DNA from 2 places in the Nocardioides sp. NPDC051685 genome. Region 2 is predicted to be linked to the other one. Evidence: predicted binding sites of a transcription regulator. Region 2 holds the regulator's gene; the other holds the start of a gene.

Region 1 (15,561 bases), on a different contig from region 2:
AGGGCCCTGGCCGCCTACATCGACGAGCTGGGCAGCTCCGCCGCGGTCTCCGAGCACGAGGTGCCGGCGGTCCGGCTCAAGACCCAGGTCGCGCAGGTGGTCGCGACCATCCTGCTGCGCTGCCTGGCGGCGCCGCGCTGGCTGACCTGGATCGCGCTCGGGACGACGCTGGCCCAGCAGTGGGCGCCGTGGCTGCCCTCGCTCAGCTGGTGGGTCCTCGCCCCGGCCGTCCTCGCCTTCCTGACCCCGCCCGGTCGGATGCTGCTTGCCGCGGGTGCGGCGCGACTGATCCTCCGCGGCGTACGTCCCGGCGAGCACCCGCGCGGCGGCAAGGTCCATCTGCGGCTGTGGCTGGCGACGCACGCGGTCGACGAACTCGGCGCCCACGGTCTCGCCGGGGCACCGTGGATGCTCTGGTACGCCCGGCTGCTCGGCGTGCGGATGGGCAAGAACGTCGACCTGCACAGCCTGCCGCCGGTCACCGGCATGCTCACCCTCGGCAAGGGCTGCTCGATCGAGCAGGAGGTCGATCTCTCCGGCCACTGGATCGAGGGCGACGTGCTCCATCTCGGCGAGGTCTCGGTGGGCGACCGTGCCCGGGTCGGGGCGCGGTCGACGCTCCTGCCCGGCTCCCGGGTCGGCGACGACGCCGAGGTCGGGCCCGGTTCGGCCGTCTTCGGCGTGGTGCCGGCGGGCGAGTTCTGGTCGGGTTCGCCGGCAGTCCGAGCCGCGAGGGAGGCCCGCGGACCGTGGCAGCCACCGCAGGCACGGGCCCAGGTCTGGATGCTCCTCTACGGCATCGCGGCCGCCGTCCTCGCCCTGCTCCCCGCGGCCGCCATCGGCGTCGGCATCCTCGTCGGCGTCGCCCTGGCCGGTGTGCCCGACTCCTACGCCGACATCTGGCCGCTGCTCGCCTGGAGCCCGGTCGCCGTGGTGGTCGGGCTCGTGACCCTGGCGGCGCTCATCTGGGCCGTGGTGCGGCTCGCCGGTGTGGCGATCAGTCCCGGCGTACATCCCGTACGCAGCCTGGCCGGTGTCGCGGTCTGGTCGACGATGCAGGTGCTCGACGAGGCGCGCACCTGGCTCTTCCCGCTCTACTCCTCGACGCTGACGCCGCTGTGGCTGCGGGCGCTCGGCGCGAAGATCGGCAGGCACGTCGAGGCGTCGACGGTCCTGATGATCCCCGGGCTGACGCAGGTCAACGACCAGAGCTTCCTGGCCGACGACACCCTGATCGGTGGCTACGAGCTCGGCGGCGGTTGGCTGCGGACCGAGCGGGTGAAGATCGGCAAGCGGGCCTTCGTCGGCAACTCGGGCATGGCCGCGCCCGGCCGCAAGGTGCCGAAGGCGTCGCTGGTCGCAGTGCTCAGCGCGGCCCCGCGCCGCAAGCGGGCGCAGAAGGGGGAGAGCTGGCTCGGCTCGCCGCCGGCGCCGCTGCGCCGCGCGGCCGGGGAGGCCGACTCGGGACGTACCTATGACCCGCCGGCCGGGCTCAAGATCGCCCGCGCGCTCGTCGAGCTGGCCAGGTTGGTGCCCCAGACGCTCGCGGCACTGCTCTACGCCGGGGTGGTCTATGCGCTCGTCAGGATCTGGGAGGTGACCGACCTCCTCGTCGCGCTGCTCGTCGCCGGGCCGGTGCTCGCCGCTGCCGGAGCGGTCGCGGCCGGCATCACCGTGGCGGCGAAGTGGCTGCTCGTCGGCCGGATCCGGGCCGGGTCGCACCCGCTGTGGAGCTGGTTCGTGTGGGCCAACGAGCTGGCCGACACCTTCGTCGAGGTGCTCGCCGCGCCCTGGTTCACCGGTGCCGTGTCCGGCACCCCGGTGCTCAACCTCTGGTTCCGTGCCCTCGGAGCGAAGATCGGCCGCGGCGTGTGGATCGAGACCCACTGGCTCCCCGAGACCGACCTGGTCGAGCTCGGCGACGGCGCCACGGTCAACGCCGGCACGGTCGTGCAGACCCATCTGTTCCACGATCGTGTGCTGGCCCTCGACGCCGTCACTCTCAAGAGGGGCGCCACGCTCGGCCCCAACTCGGTGATCCTGCCCGCCGCCGCCATCGGCCGGCACGCGGTCGTCGGCCCGGTCTCGCTGGTGATGCGCGGGGAGAGTCTCCCGGACAAGACCCTGTGGATCGGCAACCCGATCGGCCCGTGGGACCAGGCGACCTGAGAGGCACCCTCTAACATGACCGCCGTGCCGAAGCTCCCCACAGCCGACCCCTATCTCCCGGGACACGGGGACCTGTCGTGGAGCGCGACCCACTACGACCTCGAGCTGACCTATGACCTGGTCGGCAACCGGCTCGCGGGCACCGCGACGATCCGTGCGATCGCGGTCGACGACATCAGCCGCGTCGTCCTCGACCTCGCCTACCTCCGCGTGCAGAAGGTGGCGATCGACGGCCGTCCGCCGGCCAAGTGGAGCCACCACGACCATCGTCTGATCCTCAACCTCCGCTCGCGGGTCGCGGCCGGCGAGGAGTTCGTGATCACGGTCAGATACTCGGGCAAGCCCCGTCCGGTGGTGCTGCCGCACCACGGCGACGCCGGCTGGGAGGAGCTCGACGACGGCGTCATCGTCGCAGGTCAGCCGCATGGTGCGCCGACCTGGTTCCCGTGCAACGACCGCCCCTCCGACAAGGCCCGCTACGCGATCAGCGTGACCACGGCGCCCGGCTATGCGGTCGTCTCCAACGGCGAGCTGACCTCCCGCGTACGCCGCGGCAGCGGGGAGACCTGGCGCTACTGGCAGGCCGAGCCGATGGCGACCTATCTCGCCACGGTGCAGATCGGGCGCTACCGGGTCATCGACATCGCGCCCACCGAGGGACCGGGCGGCCGGGTGCCGATCCGGGCTGCGTACCCGGTCGACGCCACCGCCGGGTTCGAGGCCTCCTTCGGGCGGCAGCGGGAGATGATGGCCTACTTCACCTCGGTCTTCGGGCCCTACCCGTTCGCCTCCTATTCCGTCGTGGTCACCGACGACGAGCTCGAGATCCCCCTCGAGTCGCAGTCGCTGTCGACCTTCGGGCGCAATCACCTCACCGGCGAGTGGTCGGAGGTACGCCTCGTGGCCCACGAGCTCGCCCACCAGTGGTTCGGCAACGCGGTGACGCTGCGCGAGTGGCGCGACATCTGGCTGCACGAGGGTTTTGCCTGCTACAGCGAGTGGCTGTGGTCGGACGCCTCCGGGGGCCGCTCGTGCGGCGAGCACGCCCGCCACCACCACCGCCGGCTGGCCGCGCTGCCCCAGGACCTGGTCGTCGCCGACCCCGGGCCCGCGGACATGTTCGACGACCGTGTCTACAAGCGTGGAGCGCTCACCCTGCACGCGCTGCGGCGCACGGTCGGGGACGATTCCTTCTTCCGGATCCTGCGCACCTGGGTCGCCCGGCACAGCGGCGGCTCGGTCGACACCGCCGACTTCGAGACCCTCGCGGCCGAGGTCTGCGGCCGCGACCTCACCCCGCTCTTCGAGGCCTGGCTGCGACGGCCCTCGCTGCCGGATCTTCCTGCCTGACTATCGTGGTGCCGTGCCTGAGCTGACCTTCCGTGACGCCACCTTCACCGACGTCGACACGCTGGTGGAGCTGATCGAGTCGGCCTACCGCGGCGATGCCTCTCGGGCCGGGTGGACCACCGAGGCCGACCTGCTCGCGGGCCAGCGGACAGACCCCGAGGGCGTACGCGAGGTGATCACCGCTCCGGGCTCCCGTCTCCTGGTCGCCGAACGCGCGGGCGAGATCGTCGCCTGCTGTCAGCTGCAGAAGCGGGAGGCGTACGTCTATTTCGGCATGTTCTCCGTGTCGCCGAGCCTGCAGGGCGCCGGTGTCGGCAAGACCGTCATCGCCGAGGCCGAGCGGATCGCGCGTGCGTGGGGCGCCGAGGAGATCCGGATGACGGTGATCCGCCAGCGCGAGGACCTGATCGCGTTCTACGAGCGGCGGGGGTTCGGGCGTACGGGCCGTTTCGAGCCGTTCCCTTACGGCGACGAGCGCTTCGGGCTGCCGCTGCGGGACGATCTGGAGTTCGCCGAGCTCGCGAAGCCGGTCTGAGTTTCTTGCACTCTCGGGGGTCGAGTGCTAAACATGAGGCTGGCACTCTTACCATGAGAGTGACAATCACCGGACCGGTGACGTTGAGGCGTCGCGAGCGGCAGGGAAGGGTCCTGCCGGGAGTGGCGTCGTCCGTCGCGGGCAACCCATCGGACCGGATCCAACGAACTTCCCAAGTGAAGGATCGCAGGAGCAATGCCGAAGCTCATCGCTTTCAACGAGGAGGCCCGTCGGGGTCTGGAGAAGGGTCTCAACACCCTCGCCGACGCCGTCAAGGTCACCCTCGGTCCCAAGGGCCGCAACGTCGTGCTCGAGAAGAAGTGGGGTGCCCCCACGATCACCAACGATGGTGTCTCCATCGCCAAGGAGATCGAGCTCGAGGACCCCTACGAGAAGATCGGTGCCGAGCTGGTCAAGGAGGTCGCGAAGAAGACCGACGACGTCGCCGGTGACGGCACGACGACCGCGACCGTTCTCGCCCAGGCGCTCGTCCGCGAGGGCCTGCGCAACGTCGCCGCGGGTGCCAACCCGGCCGGCCTGAAGCGCGGCATCGAGGCGGCCGTCGACGCCGTCACCGAGCAGCTGCTCGCCCAGGCCAAGGACATCGAGACCAAGGAGCAGATCGCTGCTACCGCCTCGATCTCCGCTGCTGACACCACCGTCGGCGAGATCATCGCCGAGGCGATGGACAAGGTCGGCAAGGAAGGCGTCATCACCGTCGAGGAGTCGAACACCTTCGGGCTCGACCTCGAGCTGACCGAGGGTATGCGCTTCGACAAGGGCTACATCTCGGCCTACTTCGTGACCGACCCGGAGCGTATGGAGACCGTCCTCGACGACCCGTACATCCTGATCGTCAACTCGAAGATCTCCAGCGTCAAGGACCTGATCCCGGTCCTGGAGAAGGTCATGCAGACCGGCAAGCCGCTGGTCATCCTGGCCGAGGACGTCGACGGCGAGGCTCTCTCCACGCTGGTCGTCAACAAGATCAAGGGCACCTTCAAGTCCGTCGCCGTCAAGGCTCCGGGCTTCGGTGACCGCCGCAAGGCCATGCTGCAGGACATCGCCATCCTCACCGGTGGTCAGGTCATCTCCGAGGAGGTCGGCCTCTCCCTGGAGACCGCCGGCATCGAGCTGCTCGGCCAGGCCCGCAAGGTCGTCATCACCAAGGACGAGACCACCATCGTCGAGGGTTCGGGCGACCAGGGTCAGATCGAGGGTCGGGTCAACCAGATCCGCGCCGAGATCGAGAAGTCGGACTCCGACTACGACCGCGAGAAGCTGCAGGAGCGCCTCGCCAAGCTGGCCGGCGGCGTGGCCGTCATCAAGGTCGGCGCGGCCACCGAGGTCGAGCTCAAGGAGCGCAAGCACCGCATCGAGGACGCCGTCCGCAACGCCAAGGCTGCTGTCGAGGAGGGCATCCTCGCCGGCGGTGGTGTCGCACTGATCCAGGCTGCCGCCGTCGCGTTCGAGAAGCTCGAGCTCGAGGGTGACGAGGCCACCGGTGCCTCGATCGTCAAGGCCGCCATCTCGGCGCCGCTGAAGCAGATCGCCATCAACGCCGGCCTCGAGGGCGGCGTCGTGGCGGAGAAGGTCGCCGGCCTCCCGCAGGGCCACGGCCTCAACGCCGCCACGGGTGAGTACGTCGACCTGCTGGCCGCGGGCATCATCGACCCGGCCAAGGTGACCCGCTCGGCGCTGCAGAACGCCGCGTCGATCGCCGCGCTGTTCCTCACCACCGAGGCCGTCGTGGCCGACAAGCCGGAGAAGGCCGCCGCTGGTGGCGACCCGACCGGTGGCATGGGTGACATGGGCGGCATGGGCTTCTGATCGAGCCCCGCTAGCTCCACCAAGCAGGGCCTCTCCTTCGCGAGAGGCCCTGCTTGCGTTTTCGCGAGGCATGTTCCTTCGTCAAGGTATGCAGGGAAAGGACCGCCTCCCTGGCGGAGTTCCGCAGGGGAGGTGACCCTTCGGCTGCATACCTTGACGAAGCAACCGCCCCGCCGCCCCAGGACCACCGGGCTACGCTCGACGCCATGGGCCTGAAGGCGGCTTCGGCGCTGGCGGTCTCGGCGGTGCTCCTCGCCGGGTGTGGTGGTGAGCCGGTCGCTGCGCCGTCGTCTCGGGCAGCGAGCCCCACGACCTCATCGGCACCCGCGACGCCGTCGCCGAGCCCGTCGGAGACGCTGCCGCCGGTGACCGACAAGGTCTCGCTCCCGCAGCTGATGCGCGAGGAGTTCCCCGGCGGTGAGGTGAAGGTGCTGCGCGAGTCGGGGAGCACGGATGCGTACCGGCGCTTCGAGGTCAGCTACCCGAGCGGCCGGCTGACGATCACCGGGGTGCTCTTCCGGCCGCGAGGCGCCGGGCCGTTCCCTGGCGTGGTCTTCGCGCACGGCCACATCGACACCGACGTCTACGTCACCGGCCAGGGCCTGAAGCGCGAGCAGGACCGGCTGGCGCGGGAGGGCTATGTCGTCCTGCACACCGACTACCGCGGCCACGCCGGGTCGTCGCCCATCCCGGAAGGAACCGAGGAGGACGAGAGCCGTCTCGGCTACACCCACGACACCATCAACGCTGTCCAGGCGATGAAGCGACTTCCGTACGTCGACCCCGACCGCACCGCGCTGCTCGGCCGCTCGATGGGCGGGGGAGTGGTGATGAACGCGCTCGTCGCTCAGCCGGGGCTGGTGCGGGCCGGGGTGACGTACGCGTCGGTCTCCTCCGACATCGTCGACAACATCAACCGGTGGGCGGTGCCGTCGCGGCCCGACGAGGTAGCCCGGCTCTACCGGCAGTACGGCGATCCGGAGACGGAGCCGGAGTTCTGGGAGGGGCTGTCGGCGCGGACGTACTTCGACCGGATCGAGGTCCCGCTCCAGATGCACCACGGGACCAATGACGAGTCCTGCCCCATCCGGTGGGCCTACACCACCCGGGACCTGATGGAGACCGCCGGTGTGCGCCAGCGGCTGTGGGTCTACCCCGGGGAGCAGCACGCCTTCGGGCCGCAGTGGGACCTCTCGATCCGGCGGGTCGTCGGGTTCCTCGATCGTCAGCTGGCATGACCTGATCAGGCACGAGGAAGGGGCCCAGCGGTCCCATCCTTTTGGGGACTTTCGACACTGTCTCGACAACAGCTCGGTAACGCAACATTGGTGCTCCACACAGTGGCCGACTGCGGGGAAGCGTCTGGATCTGGGGGGCTTTGAAGCCCAAGGGAATATCCGGGTGAAGTTCTGCAGCGGCGGGCGGGGTCAGGGTCTTCGAGACCAGGGCCCCGCCTGCGTGTGTCAACCGGGTCCACGGACGGCACCCAGCGTTGAGGCATGATGATGACATGAGCGAGCGCCAGCGAGCGACAATCGGCCTCAGGCCGCCGCGTCCGTACGATGGCGCTTGCGCTACGGAGGCGGCGGCATGAGCGTCGATGTCGGGCCGAAGACCGGGATGCAGCCGCCGCGGTCACCGTGGCGTTGGATCGCGGCCGCCATCGCCGCCGCGGTCGTGCTCGTTGCCGTCATCGCCTCGTTCGGCCTCCTCGGCTCCGACGACACCGCCGACGATCCCGATGCCAAGCCGGCCTCGCCGACCGCGACCGTCACCGAGACCGCGCCGGTCCCGTCGCCATCGGCCCCGGCCGGAGGTGCGGGATCGACCGAGCTGACCGTCGTCGCGGACGCCGCCCGCTGCATCCCGCCGACCTCCAAGTGGCTCTCCCAGAACGCCGCGCTGGCCTTCGAGGGCACCGCCGAGAGCGTGACCGAGACCGAGGCCATGCTGCGGGTGAAGACGTGGATGTACGCCGACGGCTTCGGTGGCACCGACACCGTCCGGATCACCCTGCCCCCGCCGAGCACGATCCCGATGCCCGAGTTCGAGAAGGGCAAGAACTATCTGGTCGCGGCCAAGGGCGACGCCGAGGTCATCGGCTGCGGCTACAGCGACGCGAAGACCCCGAAGCTGCAGAAGCTCTACACCGCCGCGTTCAAGTGATCTCCGGGCTGCTCCTGGCCGCCGGCGCGGGCCGGCGGATGGGCACGCCGAAGGCGCTCGTCGACGACTGGCTGGTCCGCTCGGTCGGAGTGCTGCGCGAAGGTGGCTGTGACGACGTGACGGTCGTGCTCGGGGCGTCCGCCGACGAGGCCCGGGCGCTGCTCCCGGCCGATCAGCGGGTCGTCGTCGCCGAGGACTGGGACGAGGGGATGGGGGCCTCGCTGCGGGTCGGTCTGGAGGCCCTCGGGCCCGACGTCGAGGCTGCCGTCGTCCATCTGGTCGACCTGCCGGACGTCGGGGCCGACGTGGTCGCTCGAGTGGTCTCGACAAGCTCGACCACCGGTACGGGCTCGGGGCTGGCCCGGGCGGCGTACGCGGGGGTTCCGGGGCATCCGGTGCTGATCGGGCGTGACCACTGGGCGGGGGTCATCGAGGCCGCGGTCGGCGACCAGGGCGCCCGGGGCTACCTGAAGACCCACGACGTACGCCTGGTGGAGTGCGGCGACCTGGCCGGCGGTGACGACGTCGACCGCCGCTGAACGGAGATTCGTTCCTACCCTCCTTCGAGGTCGTCCAACCCTGAGCCAACGCTCCGCGTTCTAGGCTCAGGTCATGGACCTGACGCCCCGGGAGATCGCCGACCGCCTGGCGGCGACCGGATACCTGGCCGACCCGGAGTTGGCGACGGTGACCTTCCTCGCGCTGAAGATGCAGCGGCCGCTGCTGCTCGAGGGGGAGCCCGGGACCGGGAAGACCGCGCTCGCGGAGGCGGTCGCCGAGGCGCTCGACCTGCCGCTCGTACGACTGCAGTGCTACGAGGGGATCGACGCCACCCAGGCGCTCTACGACTGGGACTTCGCCCGCCAGATCCTGCACCTGCGCGCCCTCGAGGCCGCCGGCACTGCGGCCGAGGTGGAGGAGGCCGAGAAGTCCCTCTACGACGAGCGGTTCCTGCTCGCTCGTCCGGTGCTGGCCGCGCTGCGTCAGTCCCCGTCGGTGCTGCTCGTCGACGAGGTCGACCGGGCCGACGACGAGTTCGAGGCGTTCCTGCTGGAGGTGCTCTCCACCTATCGGGTCACGATCCCGGAGTTCGGGACGGTCGCGGCCGCGGTCCCGCCTTTCGTCGTGCTCACCTCCAACCGCACCCGCGAGCTCCACGACGCCCTCAAGCGGCGCTGCCTCTACCACTGGATCGACCATCCGGGCCTGGACCGCGAGATCCAGATCGTACGCAGCCGGGCCCCCGAGGTCGCCGACGAGCTCGCCCGCCAGGTGGTGACGGTGGTCCAGCAGCTGCGCAGCGCCGAGGGCGCGAACGCCCTGCTCAAGCCGCCGGGCGTCGCCGAGACCCTCGACTGGGCCCGCGCTCTGCACCACCTCGGCGCAGCCGAGCTGGACCTGGAGAGCGCCGCGGCCACGCTCGGCGCGCTCGTCAAGCACCGCGAGGACGCCGACCGCGTCCGGGCCGCGCTGGATCGGCTGCTGACGTGACCGAAACGCACGACGGTCCCGAGATCCTGCTCGGCTTCACCCGAGCGCTCCGGGCGGCCGGGGTGCAGGTGACCCAGGACCGCGCCCACGGCTTCCTGAAGGCGACCGCGATCGTCGGTGCCGGCGACCCGGTCGCGACCTACACGGCCGGACGGGCGACGCTGTGCGCCGGTCCGGACGACCTGCGCCGCTACGACCAGGTCTTCGAGGCCTGGTTCGGGTCGACCGCCACGCTGCCGGGGCCACAGGGGCCGCCGCGTACGGTCTCGGTCACCTCCAGCCTTCCCGAGACCGAGCCGCAGTCCGGCGACGAGACCGGCGAGGGAGAAGGCGACGTCATCAGGGCGCGGGCCAGCGAGCTCGAGACCCTGCGCCACCGCGACGTCGCCGACCTCGACCCGGCCGAGCAGGAGCGGGTGGCCGCGCTGATCGCCCGGCTGCGTCCGCGGGCGCCGAGAAGACGGACGCCACGGCAGGATCAGTGGCGGCGCGGGCGCGTCGACGCCCATCGCACCCTGCGGGCCAGCCTGCGCCACCTCGGCGAGCCGGCGGGCATCCACTACCGCAGGCGCGGCGAGCGACCGCGCCGCGTGGTGTGGCTGATCGACGTGTCCGGGTCGATGAGCTCCTACGCCGACGTGCTGCTGCGGGTCGCCCACCGGGTGACCTCGACGACCGGGAGCGGCGCGGTGTTCACCATGGGTACCAGGCTGACCAACGTCACCCGCGCGCTGCGCCACCGTGACCCCGACCGCGCGCTCGTCGCCGCGGGCGAGACGGTGCCCGACTGGTCGGGCGGAACTCGGCTCGGCGACAACCTGCAGGCCTTCCTGCAGCGATATCAAGGACTGGCCCGAGGCGCGGTGGTGGTCATCGCGAGCGACGGCTGGGAGCGCGGTGACCCCGCGCTCCTCGAGGAGCAGACGGCGAGGCTGCACCGCCTCGCCCATCGCGTAGTGTGGGTCAACCCACACCGTGGCAAGGTTGGATATGAGCCGCTGCAGCGAGGCATCGTCGCGGTGCTGCCGCACGTGGACGACTTCGTCGCCGGACATTCCCTGGCGACGTACGAAGATCTAGTGGAGGTGATCGCTCGTGCGTGACGTGCTCGACGATCTGATGAAGTGGTGGGACGCCGGCGAGACCGTGGCGGTGGCCACCGTGGTCGCGACGTTCCAGTCGGCGCCGAGGCCGCCGGGGGCCTCGATGCTCGTCGGCCCCGACGACGCCGCGGTCGGCTCGGTCTCCGGGGGCTGCGTCGAGGGCGCCGTCTACGAGGTCGCCCGTGAGGTCGCCGCCTCCGGCGTCCCGGAGCTCAACCGCTACGGCGTCTCCGACGACGACGCGTTCGCGGTCGGCCTGACCTGCGGCGGCATCCTCGACGTGTTCGTCGAGAAGGTGTCGAAGGAGACCTTCCCGGAGCTCGGCGAGCTCGCCGAGGACGTACGCAGCGGCAGCCCGGTCGCCCTGGCGACCGTCATCGAGCACCCGGACCCCGAGATCCTCGGACGCCGGGTCCTGATCCGCCCCGAAGGGGTCAAGGGGTCCTTGGGGAGCGCACGGATGGACGACGCCGTCCACGACGACGCGCTCGGACTCCTGGCCCACGGCACCAACCAGACGCTGAGCTACGGCATCGACGGCGAGCGCCGTGGCGAGGGCATGCGGGTCTTCGTCTGGTCCTTCGCGCCCAAGCCTCGGATGCTCGTCTTCGGCGCGATCGACTTCGCCGCCGCGGTGGCCAGGGTCGGCGCCTTCCTCGGCTACCACGTCACCGTCTGCGACGCCCGCCCGGTCTTCGCCACCAACTCCCGCTTCCCCTCGGCCGACGAGGTCGTCGTCGACTGGCCCCACCGCTATCTGGGCGCCGAGGTCGAGGCCGGTCGCATCGACCAGCGCACCGTGATCGCCGTCCTCACTCACGACCCGAAGTTCGACGTACCTCTCCTCGAGGTCGCCCTCCGCCTCCCCGACATCGCCTACGTCGGCGCGATGGGCTCCCGCCGCACCCACGACGACCGCCTCGCCCGCCTCCGGGAAGCGGGCCTCACCGACGAGGAGATCGCCCGCCTGAGCAGCCCGATCGGCCTCGACCTCGGCGCCCGTACGCCGGAGGAGACCGCCATCTCCATCGCGGCCGAGATCGTCGCCGGCCGCTGGGGCGGCTCCGGCGAGCGCCTCGCCGTCACCCAGGGCCGGATCCACCAGGACGTGGATTACCGCTGACGCCCATCAGGTACCACTGAGGGGATCGTGAGGCACGTCACAGGGTGCTACCTTGGCAGGACCGAGCCTCCAGGGCCGGACTCCAAGGGGGGATCTGATGGTCCGTAGCGATCTGCAGGAGCGCCGCATCAGTGCGGCGCGGGCCTGGACCGCCTTCGTGGAGAGCGGCGATGCCGCCGAGGACTTCGTCAGACCGGAGATCCTGAACAGCTGGACGCGCTCGGCGACAGCCGTCAGGCCAGACGTACGCGAGGCGCCGCTGGCCGACGAGGACGAGACCCGGGAGATGTGGCGGGGCTCGCCGCTCCAGGTGGCGGTCGAGCGGGTCGAGGAGGAGCTGCGGTGCACCGCGGACGACGGCGACCTGGTCATCGCGGTCACCGATCCGGACACGCGGGTGCTGTGGACGTACGGCGGCCGGGTGATGCGCCACAAGGCCGAGTCGGTCAACTTCGTGCCGGGCGGCCGGTGGGACGACGAGTCCGCCGGCACCAACGCGCTCGACCTCGCCAACCGCACGAACGAGCCGTCGATGGTCTTCGGCCCCGAGCACTATGCCGAGGTCGTGCACAACTGGGTCTGCTGGGCCGCGCCGCTCCACGACCCGGTCACCGGCAAGCACCTCGGCGTCCTCGATCTCTCCACCACCTGGGACCGCACCCACCCGATCGGGATGGCCACGGCCCGGGTGATGGCGCGTCTCATCGAGGGGGCGCTGCCGAAGCTGCCGACGCAGCGGACCGACGACGAGGCGATCGAGCAGCCCGGCCTGGTGCTGACGCTGCTGGGCACCGCGGAGACCTGGCTCGACGGGCAGCGGCTGCTGCTCAACCGCCGCCAGACCGAGATCCTCGCCCTGCTCGCGCTCCACCCCGAGGGCCTCTCGCTGGAGCGGCTGCACGCGATGGTCTACGGCGACCAGGCGGTCACGTTCTCGACGCTGAAGGCCGAGGTCTCCCACCTGCGCCATGCCCTCGGCGGCCAGGTCGCCTCGAGGCCCTACCGTCTGCTGATGCCGGTCGCGACCGACGTCGAGCAGGTCCTCGCCCTGATCCGTCACGGGCGGGTGGCCGCTGCGGTGGAGTCGTACGGCGGTGATCTCCTGCCCGGCACCAACAGCCCGGCGCTGGCCGAGATGGCCGAGTACGTCGCGGTCGCCCTGCGTGAGGCGCTGATCGCCGACCCGCAGCCCGACGCGGTGCTGCGCTACAGCGAGCTGGCTCCGTACGACACCGAGGTGGTCGAGGCCGCCCTGGCCCGGCTCGCCGGGCACGGACGCCACCCGGCGGTGCCGTTGCTCAGGGGGCGGTTGGCGTCGGTGACCCACTGAGGAGAGGCGGCCGTGCCGGTGTCATCGCGGTCGATTCGCCGGCACGGCCGACCAGCCGGGCTCAGAGGTGGTCGCCGAACTCCTCGGTCACCCAGTCCAGGCTCCAGGAGCGGTCCATCCGGAAGACGCCGCCGGTGCCGCCGCAGGTGCCGTTGAGACCGAACGAGGTCACTCCGGCGACGACGTTGGAGTCACCGAGGAAGTTCGGGCCTCCGGAGTCGCCGAAGCAGGTGCCGCCGGTGTTGGCGTTGTTCGACAGCAGCAGCGAGAAGTCGCCGGTGAAGCCGGTGTTGATCTGCAGCAGATGCGGCTCGGCCACCATCCGGACCCGCTGGGCCTGGGTCTTCCACTCCGCCGCGGTCGGGAAGGACTTCTGCAGCCCGTAGCCCACGGCAGTGAAGGTCGTGCTCCGGCGAACCTTCAGGGCGTCGAGCTGGTCCTGCTCGGGCAGGGCGCCGTAGGTGTCCATGGTGACCGGTTCGTCCAGCACCACGACGCCGACGTCGCGCAGGAAGAACGCGTCCGGGTCGTAGGCGGGGTGGGTGTGCGGCGTGCCACCGACGTCGCCGGTGTTCGGATAGCCGTTGCCGGGGATGCCGCTCTGGACGTCCGAGTCGAACCAGATCTCGACGTGGGCGGCCGGGTCCTCGGTGCAGTGTCCGGCGGTGAGGAACAGCGTCGGGGACAGCAGGGTGCCGCTGCAGCGCCACAACGGCTTGCCGTCGGCGTCCTGGGCCACCATCAGGCCGACGTAGGGGTGAGCATCGCCATCGGGTTCGCCGTCGGTGACGGCCTGGGCTGCGGGCGCAACCAGGACCAGTGCCATCAGAGCGGCGAGGAGCATCAGTGTTCGCCTCATTGAGTTCAACCTCCGCAGGTTAGGCGTCGGCAGGGGGCCGACCTGCTCAAGTTAGACCTGTGGCGCGGGGCTGGGAAGGCGCATTGAATGGTCCGGTTGGCGGCGTCCCCCCCCAAATCCGGGTATGAGATCCGGCGCCCGATCGGCGCCCAACCGTCCCCCAACCCTCGGCGTCCTACTGTGATCTGGCCCACACAGTGACGTCTGGCAGGGAGACAACATGGCCCGGATCAGCATGCGCGTCGACGGTATGAAGGTCACCGACGACGTCGAACCGCGGACACTGCTCGTGCAGTATCTGCGCGAAGGACTCGGCAAGACCGGCACGGTGATCGGTTGCGACACCAGCAACTGCGGCGCCTGCACGGTCCATCTCGACGGCGACTCGGTGAAGTCGTGCAACGTGCTCGCGGTGCAGGCCGACGGCTGCGAGGTGACCACGATCGAGGGGCTCGCCGACACGGTCGAGGGCGACCTTCACCCCGTCCAGGAGGCGTTCCGCGAGTGTCACGGCCTGCAGTGCGGGTTCTGTACGCCCGGCATGATCATGCAGTCCGTCGACCTGCTCAAGCGCCATCCCCACCCAAGTGAGGACGAGATCCGTGAGGGGATCGAGGGCAACCTGTGCCGCTGCACGGGCTACCACAACATCGTCCGCGCGGTGCAGTACGCCAGCGGCCACCTGGCCACCGCCGCCAGCCCGCGCGGCGCGACCGAGGAGGTGGACGCGCTGTGACCGCCGTAGAGGCTCGTCCGGAGCAGACCCACGAGATCGGCCGTGACCGGCGCCGCAAGGAGGACGCGCGCCTGATCACCGGCCGCACCCGCTGGACCGACAACATCAAGCTGCCCGGGATGCTGCACCTGGCGATGGTGCGCAGCCCCTTCGCCCATGCCCGCATCACCGGCATCGACACCAGCGCCGCGGAGGAGTCCGAGGGCGTGGTGACCGTCCTCGCGGCCAAGGACTTCGACGAGACCCTCGGCGTCTGCATCAACGCCTGGCCGATCACGCCCGACCAGAAGACGCCGGCGCACCCGCCGATCGCCACCGACCGGGTCACCTTCGCCGGCGAGATCGTCGCCGTCGTGGCCGCCCGCTCCGCGGCTGCCGCCCGGGACGCCGCCGAGATGGTCGAGGTCGACTACGAGGAGCTTCCCGCGGTCGTCTCCCTCGAGGATGCGGTCAAGGACGAGGTGCTCGCCCACCCCGACCTCGGCACCAACAAGTCTGCGCTGTGGGTCTTCGACAGCGCCCAGGCCGGCACCGGCGGCAACGTCGACGAGGCCATCGCCGCGGCCAGGAGCGACGGGATCGTGATCGAGCGGACCTACCGTCAGCAGCGGCTGATCCCGGCGTTCATGGAGCCGCGCAGCGTCGTGTGCGACCCGACCGGTGAGCAGATCACCGTCTGGAGCGCCACCCAGATCCCGCACATCCTGCGGTTCGCGTTCGCCGCGACCACCGGGGTGCCCGAGCAGAAGATCCGGGTGATCGCGCCCGACGTCGGCGGCGGCTTCGGCGGCAAGCTCCAGCAGACGCCGGAGGAGATGATCGTCTTCGCGATGGCGCGCCGCCTGGGCAAGCCGGTGAAGTACACCGAG
Region 2 (14,182 bases):
TGGGGCGGCACGGACGAGCGCGTCGACCGCGGCATCGCCCGGGTGCAGGGGCTGCTCGGCCACGAGGCCGTCGTCGCCCCGGTGCTGCAGGGCGGCCGGAGCCCGCGCGACCGGCAGGCGTACGTCCCCTGGGGCGACCGCCCCACCACTCTCCGCGACCGCGCGCTGCCGTGGCCGGGCTCGATCCCGCCGCCGGCCCCGGCCCGGGTGCTCGCCGATCCGTGGCCGGCGGAGGTCTGCGACCAGGCCGGACGGCAGGTGGTGGTGCTCCCGCGCGGTGGAGTCTCCGGTGACCCCGTCCGCTACCGGCCCTCGGCGGGCCAGCCCTGGCAGCGGGTCGCCTCCTGGGCCGGTCCGTGGCCGGTCACCGAGGCATGGTGGGAGCCCGGGGGCGGGCGGCGGGTCGCCCGCTTCCAGCTCGTCGGGGTCGACGGCCGCGCCTGGCTGGCCACCTTCGACACCGATCACTGGCTCACGGAGGCGTCCTATGACTGAGCGGCTGTGTGCTCCTTCATCAAGGTATGCAGGTGAACAAACACATCCCTCGCGGAACTCCGCCGGGGATGTGAGCCTTCGGCTGCATACCTTGATGGAGGTCCGAGGTGCCTGATGGGCTGGAACAACCCCGAGATCCCGTGGAAGGAGCTGGAGCGGCGGCTCTCGGGCCGTCCGCCGAGCGACCCCTACGGTGACGCCCCGATCTCCCGGCGCAAGAAGCGGCTGACCGAGGAGGAGGTGCGCGGGCCGGAGGGCCCGGTGGTGCCGTACGCCGAGCTCCACGCCCACTCCGACTTCTCCTTCCTCGATGGAGCGAGCTCACCCTCGGCACTGGTCGCCGAGGCGATCCGGCAGGGGCTGCGCGGGATCGCGATCACCGACCACGACGGGTTCTACGGTGCCCCGGCCTTCGCCGAGGCGGCTACGACGCTGGGTCCAGTCGGCGAGAGCGACCGGTTGCTGACCGTCTACGGCGCCGAGCTGTCTCTGGGCCTGACCAAGCCGCAGAACGGGATCGCCGACCCCGAGGGCAGCCATCTCCTGGTGCTGGCCCGGGGAGTCGCGGGCTACCGGCAGCTGGCCGGCGCGATCACCGAGGCGCAGTTGCGCGGCGACGAGAAGGGCCGGCCCGCCTACGACCTCGACGAGCTCGCCGACCGGGCTCGGGCCGGCAACTGGCTGATCCTGACCGGGTGTCGCAAAGGCGAGGTGCGCCAGGCTCTCACGACCACCGGCCCGATCGCCGCGGCCCGGGCGCTGCGGGGTCTCGTCGATCGGTTCGGCAAGGACAACGTCGTCGTCGAGCTGACCGACCGCGGCCACCCGACCGACTCCTACGACAACGACCTGCTCGCCGGCATCGCCCGCGAGGCCGGTCTCCCGACGGTCGCCACCAACAACGTCCACTACGCCACGCCCGACCGGCACCGGGTGGCCGACGCGCTCGCGGCGGTCCGCGCGCGCCGCACCCTGAGCGACATCGCCGGCTGGCTCCCGGCCGGGCCGGTGGCGTACGTCAGGTCGGGGGAGGAGATGGAACAGCTCTTCCGGCGCTACCCGGGCGCGGTGGCACGCAGCGTCGAGATCGCCGAGGAGTGCGCCTTCGACCTGCGCAAGGCCACCCCGAAGCTGCCCAAGCGCGGGATCCCCGAGGGCGAGACCGCCGCGAGCCGGCTGCGACACCTGATCGAGGAGGGCTTCGAGGAACGCTATGCGCAGGCGTACGCCACCGACCCGGAGTTCGTCGAGAAGGCCCGTCAGCGCGTGGAGCACGAGCTCGACGTCATCGAGAGCAAGGACTTCCCGGGCTACTTCGTGATCGTGCACGACATCGTCGAGTTCGCTCGTGGGGAGGGGATTCTCTGCCAGGGGCGAGGATCGGCGGCCGCCTCCGCGGTCTGCTACGCGCTCGGGATCACCGCGATCGACCCGGTCTTCTACGAGCTTCCGTTCGAGCGGTTCATCTCCGTGCATCGTGAGGAGGAGCCCGACATCGACGTCGACTTCGACTCCGACAAGCGCGAGAAGGTGATCCAGTGGGTCTACGACACCTACGGCCGCCGTAATGCCGCGCAGGTCGCCAACATCGTCGGCTACCGGCCGAAGATGGCGGTCCGGGACGCCGCCAAGGCGCTCGGCCACAGCCCCGGGCAGCAGGACGCCTGGTCGAAGCACGTCGGCTACTCACGCGTCGAGGCGCCCGACGACGTGGGCATCCCCGCGCCCGTCCTGGCGCTGGCCGCCGAGATCCATGGAGCCCCGCGCCATCTCGGCATCCACTCCGGCGGGATGGTGCTGACCGAGGAGCCGATCGGGGAGGTGGTGCCGATCGAGCGGGCGCGGATGGAGAAGCGCACCGTGATCCAGTGGGACAAGGACGCCGCCGAATACATGGGCCTGGTGAAGTTCGACCTGCTCGGGCTCGGGATGCTGGCGGCCCTCGACCACATGATGCATCTGGCTGCGGAGCACCTGGGGGAGGGCTGGACCCTGGCGACCATCCCCAAGGAGGAGCCGGCGGTCTACGACATGCTCTGCCGGGCCGACTCGATCGGGGTCTTCCAGGTCGAGTCGCGCGCGCAGATCGGCACCCTGCCGCGCCTGCAGCCACGCTGCTTCTACGACCTGGCCATCGAGATCGCGCTCATCCGGCCCGGCCCGGTGCAGGGTGGAGCGGTCCATCCCTACGTACGCCGGGCCACCGGGCGCGAACCCGTCAGCTACTCCCACGAGCTGCTGATCCCGGTGCTGAAGCGGACCCGCGGGGTGCCGCTGTTCCAGGAGCAGCTCATGGAGATGGGCCGGGTGCTCGGCGACTTCTCGCACGACGACGCCGACCTGCTGCGCCGGGCGATGGGCTCCAAGCGCGGCGTCGAGCGCATCGACTCGCTCAAGGAAAAGCTCTACCGGGGCATGCGCGCCAAGGGGATGACCGAGCAGACCGCCAAGGCGGTCTACACCCAGATCCTCTCCTTCGCGAACTTCGGTTTCGCCGAGTCCCACGCGCTCAGCTTCGCCAAGCTCGTCTACGCCTCGTCGTGGTTCAAGCTCCACTACCCGGCCGCGTTCCTGGCCGGCCTGCTCCGCGCCCAGCCGATGGGCTTCTACTCACCGCAGTCGCTGACCCAGGACGCCCGCCGCCACGGAGTGGAGGTACGCCGTCCCGACCTCGTCCGCAGCCAGGCCGCCGCCGACCTGGAGCCGCTCGACGACGACGTGTCACCGACGGGGAAGGACGACTGCCGGCTGGACGGGACCCGGACCGAGTGGGTGCCGGGCACCCCCGACCCCACCCCGGAGCACCGCCGCGACGCCAACTTCGCGGTGCGGCTGGGCCTGGATTCCGTACGCGGCATCGGCAAGGACGTCGCCGAGCGGATCGTGAAGGCCCGGTCCGAGGCGCCGTTCAAGGACTCCCTGGATCTGTCGAGACGTGCCGGTCTGGAACGGGCCCAGCTCGAGGCGTTGGCCACCGCTGGATGTTTGGAGGTGTTCACATCGAGCCGTCGCCAGGCGCTGTGGCAGGCGGGCTGGACCGAGACCGAGGACCAGCTCGAAGGGGTACGGTTCACCGCCGAGACGCCCGCGCTGCCCGGCCTCGACCCGGTCGAGGAGACCCTCGCCGACCTCTGGGCGACCGGGGTGACTCCCGGCAGCCACCCCTTTGCCCACCTCCGGGCCGGCCTGACCGCAGCGGGGCTCCCGAAGATCAGCGACCTCCCCACCGCGGAGCCCGGCCGGCGCATCACCGTCGCCGGCCTGGTCACCCACCGTCAGCGCCCCGGGACCGCGGGCGGCGTCACCTTCATCAACCTCGAGGACGAGACCGGCATGCTCAACGTCGTCTGCTCCGCCGGCCTGTGGAGGAAGCACCGCAAGATCGCCGTCTCCACCTCGGTGATGCTCATCCGCGGCATCCTCGAGCGCAACGACGGCGTGACCAACCTCGTCGCCGACCGGCTCGCCCCGCTCGAGGAGATCCACCCCGAGGCCGCCAAGGCCATCGCCGCCCGCCACCGCTCCCGCGACTTCCACTGAGGCCCCAACCGCCGAGTCCGCAGAAATGGCGGGCCGACTCTGTAGAAGTGGGCGACGAAAGTAGAGACTCGTCGCCCACAACCGCAGACTCGACCGCCAGAACTACAGGTTTCGCGCGACAGAACTGCAGTTTCGCCAGGGTCAGGCGGGAGCGCGGAAGAGTTCGAAGGTCGTACGCCGCCGCTCCTCGAACCCGAGCCCGAGGTAGACCGAGATGGCGCCGGTGTTGGCGACCGAGGCATGCATCAGGGCACGGGAGCCGCGGGCGTGGACGTCGGCGGTGACGGCGCGGACGAGGCGACTGGCCAGGCCGCGGCCGCGGGCCTCGGGGGCGGTGCAGACGGCGCTGATCTCGATCCATCCGCCCGGGTGCATCCGCTGGCCGGCCATCGCGACGAGCCGGCCCTCGTCGCGCAGCCCCAGATACGTACCCATCGTGTAGGTCGACTTCTCGAACGGCCCGGGCTCGGTGCGAGCGACCAGGTCGAGCATCTCCGGCACGTCGGCGACGCCGAGCACGACCGCCTCGGGATCGGGCGCGGCCGCGACCCGCGAGGTCTCGACGAGCTGGACCCCTTCCCCGCCCCCGACGACCGACCACCCGTCCCCGCAGACACCCGCCGCCCCGGTGATCAGCGCCGTGCCACCGGGGCCGACGGTCGCGGCCAGATCCCGCCACGCCTGCGGATCCCGCGGGTCGGAGACCGCGGCGAACGGCGAGACGTCGGGCCGGTAGCGACGCCCGAGTCCCGTGCCTTCGGCGAGCGAGGCGTGCGCATCGGTCAGCGAGTGCCAGACCGGGTTGTCGAGAACATCGTCGAGCACGCCGAAATCTTCGCACCCCGCTCCAGGCACGGTTAACCCTTTTCGACAGGTGGATCCGATAATGGACGGGTGCCTTCCGCTCTGCCTCCCGGCGATCCCGCTCCCACCGACGGGTCGCTTCCGGCCGACTCGCTGAGCACGCTGGGGGAGAAGGGCCTGGGCTTCTACGTCCACGTCCCGTTCTGCACGGTCCGGTGCGGCTACTGCGACTTCAACACCTACACGGCGATCGAGCTCGGCGAAGGCGTGAGCCGGCAGACGTACGCCGACCAGGCCATCGAGGAGGTCAGGCTGGCCCGCCGGGTGCTGACCGAGAGTGACAAGCCGGTCGACACGGTCTTCTTCGGCGGTGGCACCCCGACCCTGCTCCCGGCCCAAGACCTCACCGGGATCCTGACCGCGATCAAGGAAGAGTTCGGTCTCGCCGGCGACGTCGAGGTGACGACCGAGGCCAACCCCGACTCCGTCGACCTGGACTACCTGCGCACGCTGCGCGAGGGCGGCTTCACCCGGCTCAGCTTCGGCATGCAGTCGGCGGTCCCGCACGTGCTGCACACCCTCGACCGCACCCATGATCCCGAGCGCGTCCCGCTGGTCGTCGAATGGGCCAGAAGAGCCGGCTTCGAGCAGGTCTCCCTCGACCTCATCTACGGCACCCCGGGCGAGTCGATCGACGACTGGCGCACCAGCCTCGACACCGCCCTGGCCAGCAACCCCGACCACATCTCGGCCTACTCCCTCATCGTCGAGGACGGCACCGCCCTGGCCCGAAGGGTCAGGAGGGGCGAGCTCGAGATGCCCGACGAGGACGATCTCGCCGACAAGTACGAGCTCGCCGACGCCACCCTGCAGAAACACGGTCTGACCTGGTACGAGGTCTCCAACTGGGCCACCGACGACACCCAGCGCTGCCGCCACAACATGCTCTACTGGCAGGGCGGCGACTGGTGGGGTGTCGGCCCCGGCGCCCACAGCCACGTCGGCGGCACCCGGTGGTGGAACGTCAAGCACCCCAAGGCGTACGCCGACCGCATCAACGCCCACCAGAGCCCCGCCCACGCGCGCGAGATCCTCGCCGCGGAGGACCGTCGGGTCGAGCGGGTCCTCCTCGAGCTGAGGCTCAAGGACGGCCTCCACACCGACACCCTCGACGACGAGGGCCGCGCCGCCCTCCCCGAGCAGGTACGCCGCGGCCTGGTCACCGTCGACGGCGACACGATCGTCCTCACCGATACCGGCAGGCTCCTCGCCGACGCGGTGGTCCGGGACCTGCTCCCCTGAGGAGCCCTGAGTCCGGGATCTTCGTCCTGACCGAAGGATCAGGGGTGATCCTGATTGGTAAAGAGCGCCCGACGGGGGAGAGTGGAGTCATGGCAACCACAACTCTTTCCCGTCCCAGCAACGACAAATGGATCGCCGGCGTCTGCGGCGGTCTCGGCCAGCGTTTCGGCATCAACTCGAACCTGATCCGGCTGGCCTTCGTCATCTCCTGCCTGCTTCCCGGACCGCAGTTCATCATCTACATCGTGCTGTGGATCATCATGCCGAAGAAGTCGTCCTACTGATCCTCGCGTCGTCCCGCCTCGGTGAGAAACCGACTAGGCCGAGGTGGGTCAAGTGTGGTGTCGTTGCGCACCATGCAGGTCATTGCAGCGAGCCTGATCGCGATCCTCGGGACGCTCCTGGGCTCCGGGGCGACGTACGTCATCCAGCGAAGCACCGCCCGCCAACAGCAGCTCCTCGCCCGAACCGAGCAGCTGCGCCAGGAGCGGGTCGATGCGTGCGCCTCCTATGCGAGCGCACTCCTCGAGCTGAGGACCAGCCGGATGGACCGGTATCACGCCTTCGCCGCCGACCGTGAGGATCGCGAGCACGCGCGCCGTCGCTCCTACGAGGTCCGCGCGATCGCGCAGGGCGCCAGGATGAAGGTGCGGCTCCTCATCCCGGACCCGGCGCTCATCGCCCTCGCCGACGACGCGATCGAAGCGGCCCTGGCGATCAAGCCCCAGGAGCCGCACCCCGACTTCCTGAAGCGGATCGACGCGTCCCAGGACGCCGTCGACAGGTTCATCGACGCCTGCCGGGAGAGTGTCGCGCTCGAGTGAGCGGGCGAGGCCTCAGGCCGGCTCGGTGACGAAATCGATCAGCTCCTCGACCCGCCCGAGCAGGGCCGGTTCGAGGTCGCCGAACGAGTTGACCCGTCCCAGGATCGTCTTCCACGCCCGGGCGATGTCGGCCTGGTCACGGTGGGGCCAGCCCAGGTGCTGGCAGATGCCCTTCTTCCACTCGATCGAGCGCGGCACGTTCGGCCAGGCCTCCAGCCCGACCCGGGCCGGCTTGACCGCCTGCCACACGTCGATGAACGGGTGACCGACGATCAGCACGTGCTGGCCGACCGCCGAGCGCCGGATCGACTCCGCGATCCGGGCCTCCTTCGAGCCCTTGACCAGGTGGTCGACGAGCACCCCGACCCGCCGCTCGCGGCTGGGACGGAAGTCGACCAGGTGGTCGGCGAGGTCATCGACCCCGCCCAGGTATTCGACGACGACCCCCTCGATCCGCAGGTCGTCACCCCAGATCTTCTCGACCAGCTCGGCGTCGTGACGCCCCTCGACGAAGATCCGCGACTCGCGCGCCACCCGCGCCTTGACGTCGGAGACGGCCACCGAGCCGGAGGCGGTGCGGGTGGGCTTCGCCGGCGCCGCGCGGGTCACCGGGGGAGTGAGGATGACCGGCTTGCCCTCGAGCCAGAAGCCCGGCCCGAGCGGGAACGTACGCCGCTTGCCCTTCCGGTCCTCCAAGGTCAGCGTGTGCAGGTCGCGGTCGATCCGCACGATCTCGCCGACGAAGTCGGTCTCGACCTCCTCGACCACCGCGCCCAGCTCGGCGGGAGTCTCGACGGCACGCCCGTGCTTGGGCTTCTTCCAGTCGCCGGCCAGGACGTCGGAGCCGTAGCGATCGCTCATCCGGAGAACGTTAATGGAGTCAGCAGCGAGAACCGGTGAGCACGCGCCCGAGCTGCTCGAGAACCTCGTCGGGGGTGGCCGCGGTCTCCGGGAACCGGAAGGTCACGTGGTGGCCGCCGTCGAGGGTGATCCAGGAGACGTCGACGCTCTCCGCGGTGAGGTGGGAGAGGCGTACGCCCACGATGTGACGCGGCCGGAGCCCGAGCCTTGCGGAGAGCGAGCGGCATAGGTCGGCCTGGTGCTCGTCGTTGGCGTGGGTCGCGATGCGGACCAGCAGATCGTCGGCGATCATGGGAATCTCCAGTGGGGCGGGAGCAGAGAGACAATGACTCTAAGGTCAGCCTAACCTAAGGCTGTCTCGATGGCGAGAGAAGTAACCCGTTCCACAGAAGGAAGCGGCCACCGGAAACTGGTTCCTGTGACGCAAACCGGTAGGATTGGCACTCGCACGGAATGAGTGCCAGGCAGCCAGGACGATAGGAGCGCACATGCAGAACGAACGCAGGCTCTCCGTCCTCCGGGCGATCGTCGAGGACTACGTGAAGACCGAGGAGCCGGTCGGCTCCAAGGCCCTCGTGGAGCGTCACGGCCTGGGCGTCTCGCCGGCGACGGTACGCAACGACATGGCCGCGCTGGAGGAGGAGGGCTACATCACCGCCCCCCACACCAGCGCCGGACGGGTGCCCACCGACAAGGGCTACCGGCTCTTCGTCGACCGGCTGACCACGGTCAAGCCGATGACGGCGGCGGAGAAGCGGGCGATCGCCGGTTTCCTCGACGGCGCGGTCGACCTCGACGACGTCGTCAGCCGTTCGACCCGCCTGCTCTCCCAGCTGACCCGCCAGGTCGCGGTGGTGCAATACCCGACCCTGAGCCGCTCGACCGTCCGCCACGTCGAGCTGGTCGCCCTGGCCCCGACCAGGCTCCTCCTCGTGCTCATCCTCAGCACCGGTCGCGTCGAGCAGCGGCTGCTCGAGGTGACCCAGGAGGTCTCCGAGGAGACCCTGGCCGGGCTGCGTACACAGGTCAACGCCGCCGTGGACGGCGTCATCATCGGTGAGGCCTGCCAGGCGCTTCGCGCGATCGCCCAACCCGAGGCCGACGCCTCGAAGGACGACCTCGCCAGCAGCGTCGCCGAGGCCCTGATCGAGGCGATGAGCGACCACCGTTCCGACGAGCGGATCTCCATCGGCGGGACCAGCAACCTGGCCCGTTTCGGAGACAGCTTCGACACCGCCGTACGCCCGCTCCTGGAGGCCCTCGAGGAGCACGTCGTCCTGCTCAAGCTGATGGGTGAGGCGACCGCGGGCGGACTGGTCACGGTGCGGATCGGTGCCGAGGGCCCCTACCAGGAGCTGTCGCAGACCAGCGTGGTGGCGACCGGCTACGGACCTGGTGACGAGGCGCTGGCCACGCTGGGCGTGGTCGGGCCGACCCGGATGGACTACCCCGGATCCATGGCTGCGGTGCGCGCGGTGGCGCGTTACCTCTCCCGGATCCTCGACGAGGCGTAAGAGAGAACGACGAACTCCGATGGCAGGAAGACCGACGTTGGACCCCTATGAGCTCCTCGGTGTCGACAAGGACGCCGACGACGCAACCATCAAGAAGGCGTACCGGAAGCTGGCGCGCCAGTACCACCCTGACGTCAACCCCGACGCCGAGTCGCAGGAGAAGTTCAAGGAGATCTCCCACGCGTACGAGGTGCTGAGCGACCCGCAGAAGCGGGCTGCCTACGACCGCGGCGGTGACCCGTTCGGGGGCGGCTTCGGCGCGCAGGGTGCGGGCTTCTCGTTCACCGACATCATGGACGCCTTCTTCGGCGGCGCCGGTGCGGGCACAGGCGGCGCCGGGCGTGGCCCCCGTCCTCGCGTACGCCGCGGCCAGGACGCCCTCATCCGGCTCGACATCGACCTGGCCGAGGCCGCCTTCGGCGTCACCCGCGACCTCAAGGTCGACACCGCGGTCGTGTGTGACACCTGTGGCGGCGAGGGGGCCGCGGAAGGCTCCCACCCGATCCCCTGCGAGACCTGCCACGGACAGGGTGAGGTCGCGGTCGTGCAGCGCTCCTTCCTGGGCGAGATCCGCACGCTGCGCCCGTGCTCGGCCTGCAACGGCTTCGGCACCGTCATCCCCGACCCCTGCCGCGACTGCGGCGGCGAGGGCCGGGTGCGCTCCCACCGCACCCTGACCGTGAAGATCCCGCCGGGCGTCGACGACGGCACCCGGGTGCAGCTCGCCGAGCAGGGCGAGATCGGTCCCGGCGGCGGCCCTGCGGGCGACCTCTACGTCGAGATCCACGTCGCCAAGCACCCCACCTTCACCCGCCGCGGCAACGACCTGCACTGCACCGCGAAGGTGCCGATGACCGCGGCCGCGCTCGGCACCACGCTCAACCTGCCGACGCTGGAGGCCGACCTCGTCGGCGACGGCGCCGACCAGATCGACCCCGAGGACGCCTCGATCCAGATCGACCTCAAGCCCGGCACCCAGTCCGGCACCGACCACGTCCTGCGTGGCCGCGGTGTCCCCGGGCTGCGTGGCGGTCGCGGTGACCTGATCGTCACCATCAACGTGGAGACCCCCACCAAGCTCGACCTCGAGCAGGAGGCGCTGCTGCGCCAGCTCGCCGAGATGCGGGGTGAGGAGTCCGTCCAGGGCCAGCTCAAGGCGGCCCACAAGGGCGGCGTCTTCTCCTGGTTCAAGGACACCCTCAACGGGCACTGATCCACGATGACCCTTCCCGTTCACCTCGTCGAGTCGCTCGTCGGCACCCGTGTCGGCGACGCCATCGAGGTGAGCGGTGACGAGGGCCACCACGCGGTCGTCGTACGCCGCCTCCGGGTCGGCGAGGAGGTCGTGCTCACCGACGGCGCCGGTGAGGGCGTCACCGGCACGATCACGCAGACCACCAAGAAGTCGATGACCGTACGCGTCGACGAGATCATCCTCGGCGATGCGCCGCCCGAGCCGTCGCTGACGGTGGTCCAGGCGCTGCCCAAGGGCGACCGCGGCGAGCTGGCGGTCGAGATGCTCACCGAGATCGGCGCCGCCAGGATCGTCCCGTGGGCGGCGGCCCGCTCGGTCGCTGTCTGGAAGGGGGAGCGCGCGGTCAAGTCGCTCGCCCGCTGGCGGGCCACCGCCCGTGAGGCCGCGAAGCAGTCTCGCCGGCTGTGGCACCCCGAGGTCGAGCCGCTGGCCACCACCGACGCCGTCATGGCGATGATCGATGCGGCCGACGTCGCCGTCGTGCTCCACGAGGAGGGCACCCTCCCGCTCGGCGCCGTCCCCGTCATCGACGAGGGCACGATCCTCGTCGTGGTCGGCCCCGAGGGCGGTCTGACCGAGGACGAGATCGCCCTCTTCGAGAAGGCCGGTGCCACCACCATCCGCCTCGGTGGCGAGGTCCTGCGCACCTCGACGGCCGGCGTCGCCGCCTGCGCCGCCATGCTGGCCCGCACCCGTCGCTGGGACTAACCCCGAGAAGTCGAAATCTGACGCCGAGAGGTCAGTTTGTGACGTCGAGGAGTCACTTCTCGGCGACGAGTGTTGACCCGGAAACTTGACTTCTCGTCGTCAGGGGTCGACTTCTCGCCGTCAGTTTCTGACCTCTCGCGGTCAGAAACTGACGTCTCGGCGTGGGGGGTTTCTCTGTCGGGGGTCGCGGGTGAGTATGGGGACATGAGGAGCACACGTACGCGCCCGGCGGGCGCCATCATCGCTCTCGCGCTCTGTGGCGTGCTGGCCGCCGGGTGTGGCGACGAGGATGCCGTCGCCGAGGACCCGAAGACCTCGGCCCAGCCTTCCGAGCAGCCGTCGACGCTGCCACGCACCTCCGAGCTGATCATCCTGGCGGCCCCGGCCGAGGGAGCGACGGTGTCGGGCGGCTTCGAGGCCTCCGGCAAGGCCAACTCTCCCGAGGCGAACGTTCCGTGGGAGGTCCGCGACACCACCGGCGAGACGGTGCTCGAGGGTCACGCAACGGCCGAGGGCTGGATGGACAAGCTCTACCCGTGGACGACGACGGTCGACGTCTCCGACCTCGAGCCCGGGACGTACGTCTTCATCGCCCGCACCGACGACACCTCCGACGGGGAGGGGAGGCCTGCTGAGGAGGTCGGCGCCCACATCACCGTCGAGTAGGACATCATCGCTACCGTGATCCTCACCGAACGGCAGCTCAACCGGACCCTCCTGCTCCGCCAGCATCTGCTGTCGCGGGCGTCGCTCACCCCGGCCGAGATGATCGAGCACCTGGTCGGTCTGCAGGCGCAGGACCAGCTGCCGCCGTTCATGGCGCTGGCCGCCCGGCTCGAGGCCTTCGACCCCTACGCGCTCAGCGCCCAGCTGGAGTCGAGCGCGCTGGTCCGGCTCTCCTCGCTGCGCTCCACGATCCACATGCACACCGCCGCCGACGCCGCGCTGATCAGAGCCTGGACCCAGCCGGTCCACGACTTCTACACCCAGCGGATCGAGATCGTCCGCCCGGCGGCGCAGCTGGTGGGGTTCGCGGCGGCCGTCGAGGACGTACTCGCTCTCGGGGCCCTGCCCAACGCCGCTCTCGAGGCAGGTCTGGTCGAGCACTTCCCCGGCATCCCGGCCAAGGCCCTGGGCCTGCGGGCGCGCAACGAGCTTCCGCTGGTCCAGCTGCCGCCGCGAGGCCTGTGGAAGGGCTCCGGCGGGCTCGTCTACGACCTGCTGCCGCGCTGGACGGGCGTGCCCCCGGTGGCCGTGGACGATGTCGTCCCGACGCTGGCGCCGCAGATCGTACGCCGCTACCTGCTCGCCTTCGGGCCGGCGACCGCCGCCGACATCACCACCTGGTCGTCGTTGACCCGGCTGGGCCCGGTGATCAAGCAGATCGAGGGGCTGGTGACCTATCGCGACGAGGCCGGCAAGACCCTCTACGACGTCGCGGACGCACCGCTCGCCACCGGCGAGGAGCACGCGCCGGTGCGGCTGCTGGGGAAGTTCGACAACGTCTGGCTCTCGCACGCCAACCGGGAACGGATCACCGCCAAGGGCACCCGGAAGGAGTGGGGCATCGGGGGCGGCGGCTCGGTGATCATCGCCGGTGGCCACCTCATCGGCCTCTGGAAGCCTGTCGACGGCAAGGTCGAGGTCGTCAAGCTGCTCCGCGACCTCACCCCGGACGAGCACGACGAGCTCGCCGAGGAGACCTCCCGGGTCGAATCGCTGCTCGTGAGCTGAGCCCGGAACTATCCAGTAGGAGCGGGACGGCGCGCCCGCGTACCATGGACATCACCAGCGCCACGACGAGAAAGGGCCCGCCCGGGCATCCATGACCGACCGAGAACCAAGTCCGCATCCGATCGAGACCGCTACGGCTCAGCACATCGTCTCGGGCTCCGCTTCGACCAAACACACCGTGGTCGTGCCGAACAGCGTCGACATGGTGACCGTCCTCGGCCCGGCCGATGAGCACCTCGGGATCATCGAGGCCCACTTCGACGCCGACGTGCACGTGCGCGGCAACCGGATCACCCTCCACGGCGCCCCCAGCGAGATCGCGATGATCGAGCGGGTCCTGGAGGAGCTGGTCCAGATCATCCGCACCGGCCAGGGCGTCAGCGGCGAGACCGTCGAGCGCGTGATCGGCATGCTCCAGGCCGACACGACCGAGAAGCCGGCCGACGTACTGAGCCTCAACATCCTCTCCAACCGCGGCCGGAGCATCCGTCCCAAGACGCTCAACCAGAAGCGCTACGTCGACGCGATCGACAAGCACACGATCACCTTCGGGATCGGCCCGGCCGGCACCGGCAAGACCTACCTGGCGGTCGCCAAGGCGGTCCAGGCGCTGCAGACCAAGCAGGTCACCCGGATCATCCTGAGCCGCCCGGCGGTCGAGGCCGGCGAGAAGCTCGGCTTCCTGCCCGGCACCCTGACCGAGAAGATCGACCCCTACCTGCGCCCCCTCTACGACGCGCTGCACGACATGATGGACCCGGAGCTGATCCCCAAGCTGATGGCGTCTGGGACCATCGAGGTCGCCCCGCTCGCGTTCCTCCGTGGGCGTAGCCTCAACGACTCCTTCATCATCCTCGACGAGGCGCAGAACACCACGCCCGAGCAGATGAAGATGTTCCTGACCCGCCTCGGCTTCGGCTCGAAGATCGTGGTCACCGGCGACGTGACCCAGACCGACCTCCCCAACGGGCAGATGTCCGGGCTCCGGGTCGTGGAGGGCATCCTCGACGACGTCAAGGACATCAGCTTCAACAATCTGACCAGCCACGACGTCGTACGCCACCGACTGGTAGCCAAGATCGTCGCCGCCTACGAGGCGCACGACGTGCAGAGCCAGACTCAGCGCGAGCGGGCCGCAGGGGAGA

Evidence for each region. Region 2 encodes HrcA, which represses chaperone genes, less so after heat shock. Its sites were predicted from a motif close to TTGGCACTCGNNNNNNNCGAGTGCCAA; they were not measured.
Region 1: a site for HrcA is predicted at 4,094-4,120, ahead of groL (chaperonin GroEL). Genes of this name have one in related genera too.

What each region holds. Positions count from the first base shown of each region.
Region 1 covers NZ_JBITCR010000001.1:261,373-276,933, reverse strand. The annotation lists gene ACIA03_RS01360 (Pls/PosA family non-ribosomal peptide synthetase) at 1-2,169, shown strand, start outside; gene ACIA03_RS01355 (M1 family metallopeptidase) at 2,185-3,519, shown strand; gene ACIA03_RS01350 (GNAT family N-acetyltransferase) at 3,533-4,054, shown strand; gene groL (chaperonin GroEL) at 4,250-5,884, shown strand; gene ACIA03_RS01340 (alpha/beta hydrolase family protein) at 6,091-7,122, shown strand; gene ACIA03_RS01335 (hypothetical protein) at 7,475-8,050, shown strand; gene ACIA03_RS01330 (NTP transferase domain-containing protein) at 8,047-8,589, shown strand; gene ACIA03_RS01325 (AAA family ATPase) at 8,663-9,541, shown strand; gene ACIA03_RS01320 (VWA domain-containing protein) at 9,538-10,644, shown strand; gene ACIA03_RS01315 (XdhC family protein) at 10,637-11,767, shown strand; gene ACIA03_RS01310 (transcriptional regulator) at 11,865-13,097, shown strand; gene ACIA03_RS01305 (S1 family peptidase) at 13,159-13,956, opposite strand; gene ACIA03_RS01300 ((2Fe-2S)-binding protein) at 14,177-14,692, shown strand; gene ACIA03_RS01295 (xanthine dehydrogenase family protein molybdopterin-binding subunit) at 14,689-15,561, shown strand, end outside.
Region 2 covers NZ_JBITCR010000014.1:127,307-141,488, reverse strand. The annotation lists gene ACIA03_RS27230 (DNA polymerase Y family protein) at 1-495, shown strand, start outside; gene ACIA03_RS27225 (error-prone DNA polymerase) at 610-4,035, shown strand; gene ACIA03_RS27220 (GNAT family N-acetyltransferase) at 4,177-4,860, opposite strand; gene hemW (radical SAM family heme chaperone HemW) at 4,930-6,141, shown strand; gene ACIA03_RS27210 (PspC domain-containing protein) at 6,231-6,425, shown strand; gene ACIA03_RS27205 (hypothetical protein) at 6,483-6,965, shown strand; gene ACIA03_RS27200 (DUF3097 domain-containing protein) at 6,978-7,826, opposite strand; gene ACIA03_RS27195 (hypothetical protein) at 7,846-8,118, opposite strand; gene hrcA (heat-inducible transcriptional repressor HrcA) at 8,315-9,340, shown strand; gene dnaJ (molecular chaperone DnaJ) at 9,360-10,553, shown strand; gene ACIA03_RS27180 (16S rRNA (uracil(1498)-N(3))-methyltransferase) at 10,560-11,303, shown strand; gene ACIA03_RS27175 (Gmad2 immunoglobulin-like domain-containing protein) at 11,508-11,969, shown strand; gene ACIA03_RS27170 (winged helix DNA-binding domain-containing protein) at 11,985-13,037, shown strand; gene ACIA03_RS27165 (PhoH family protein) at 13,240-14,182, shown strand, end outside.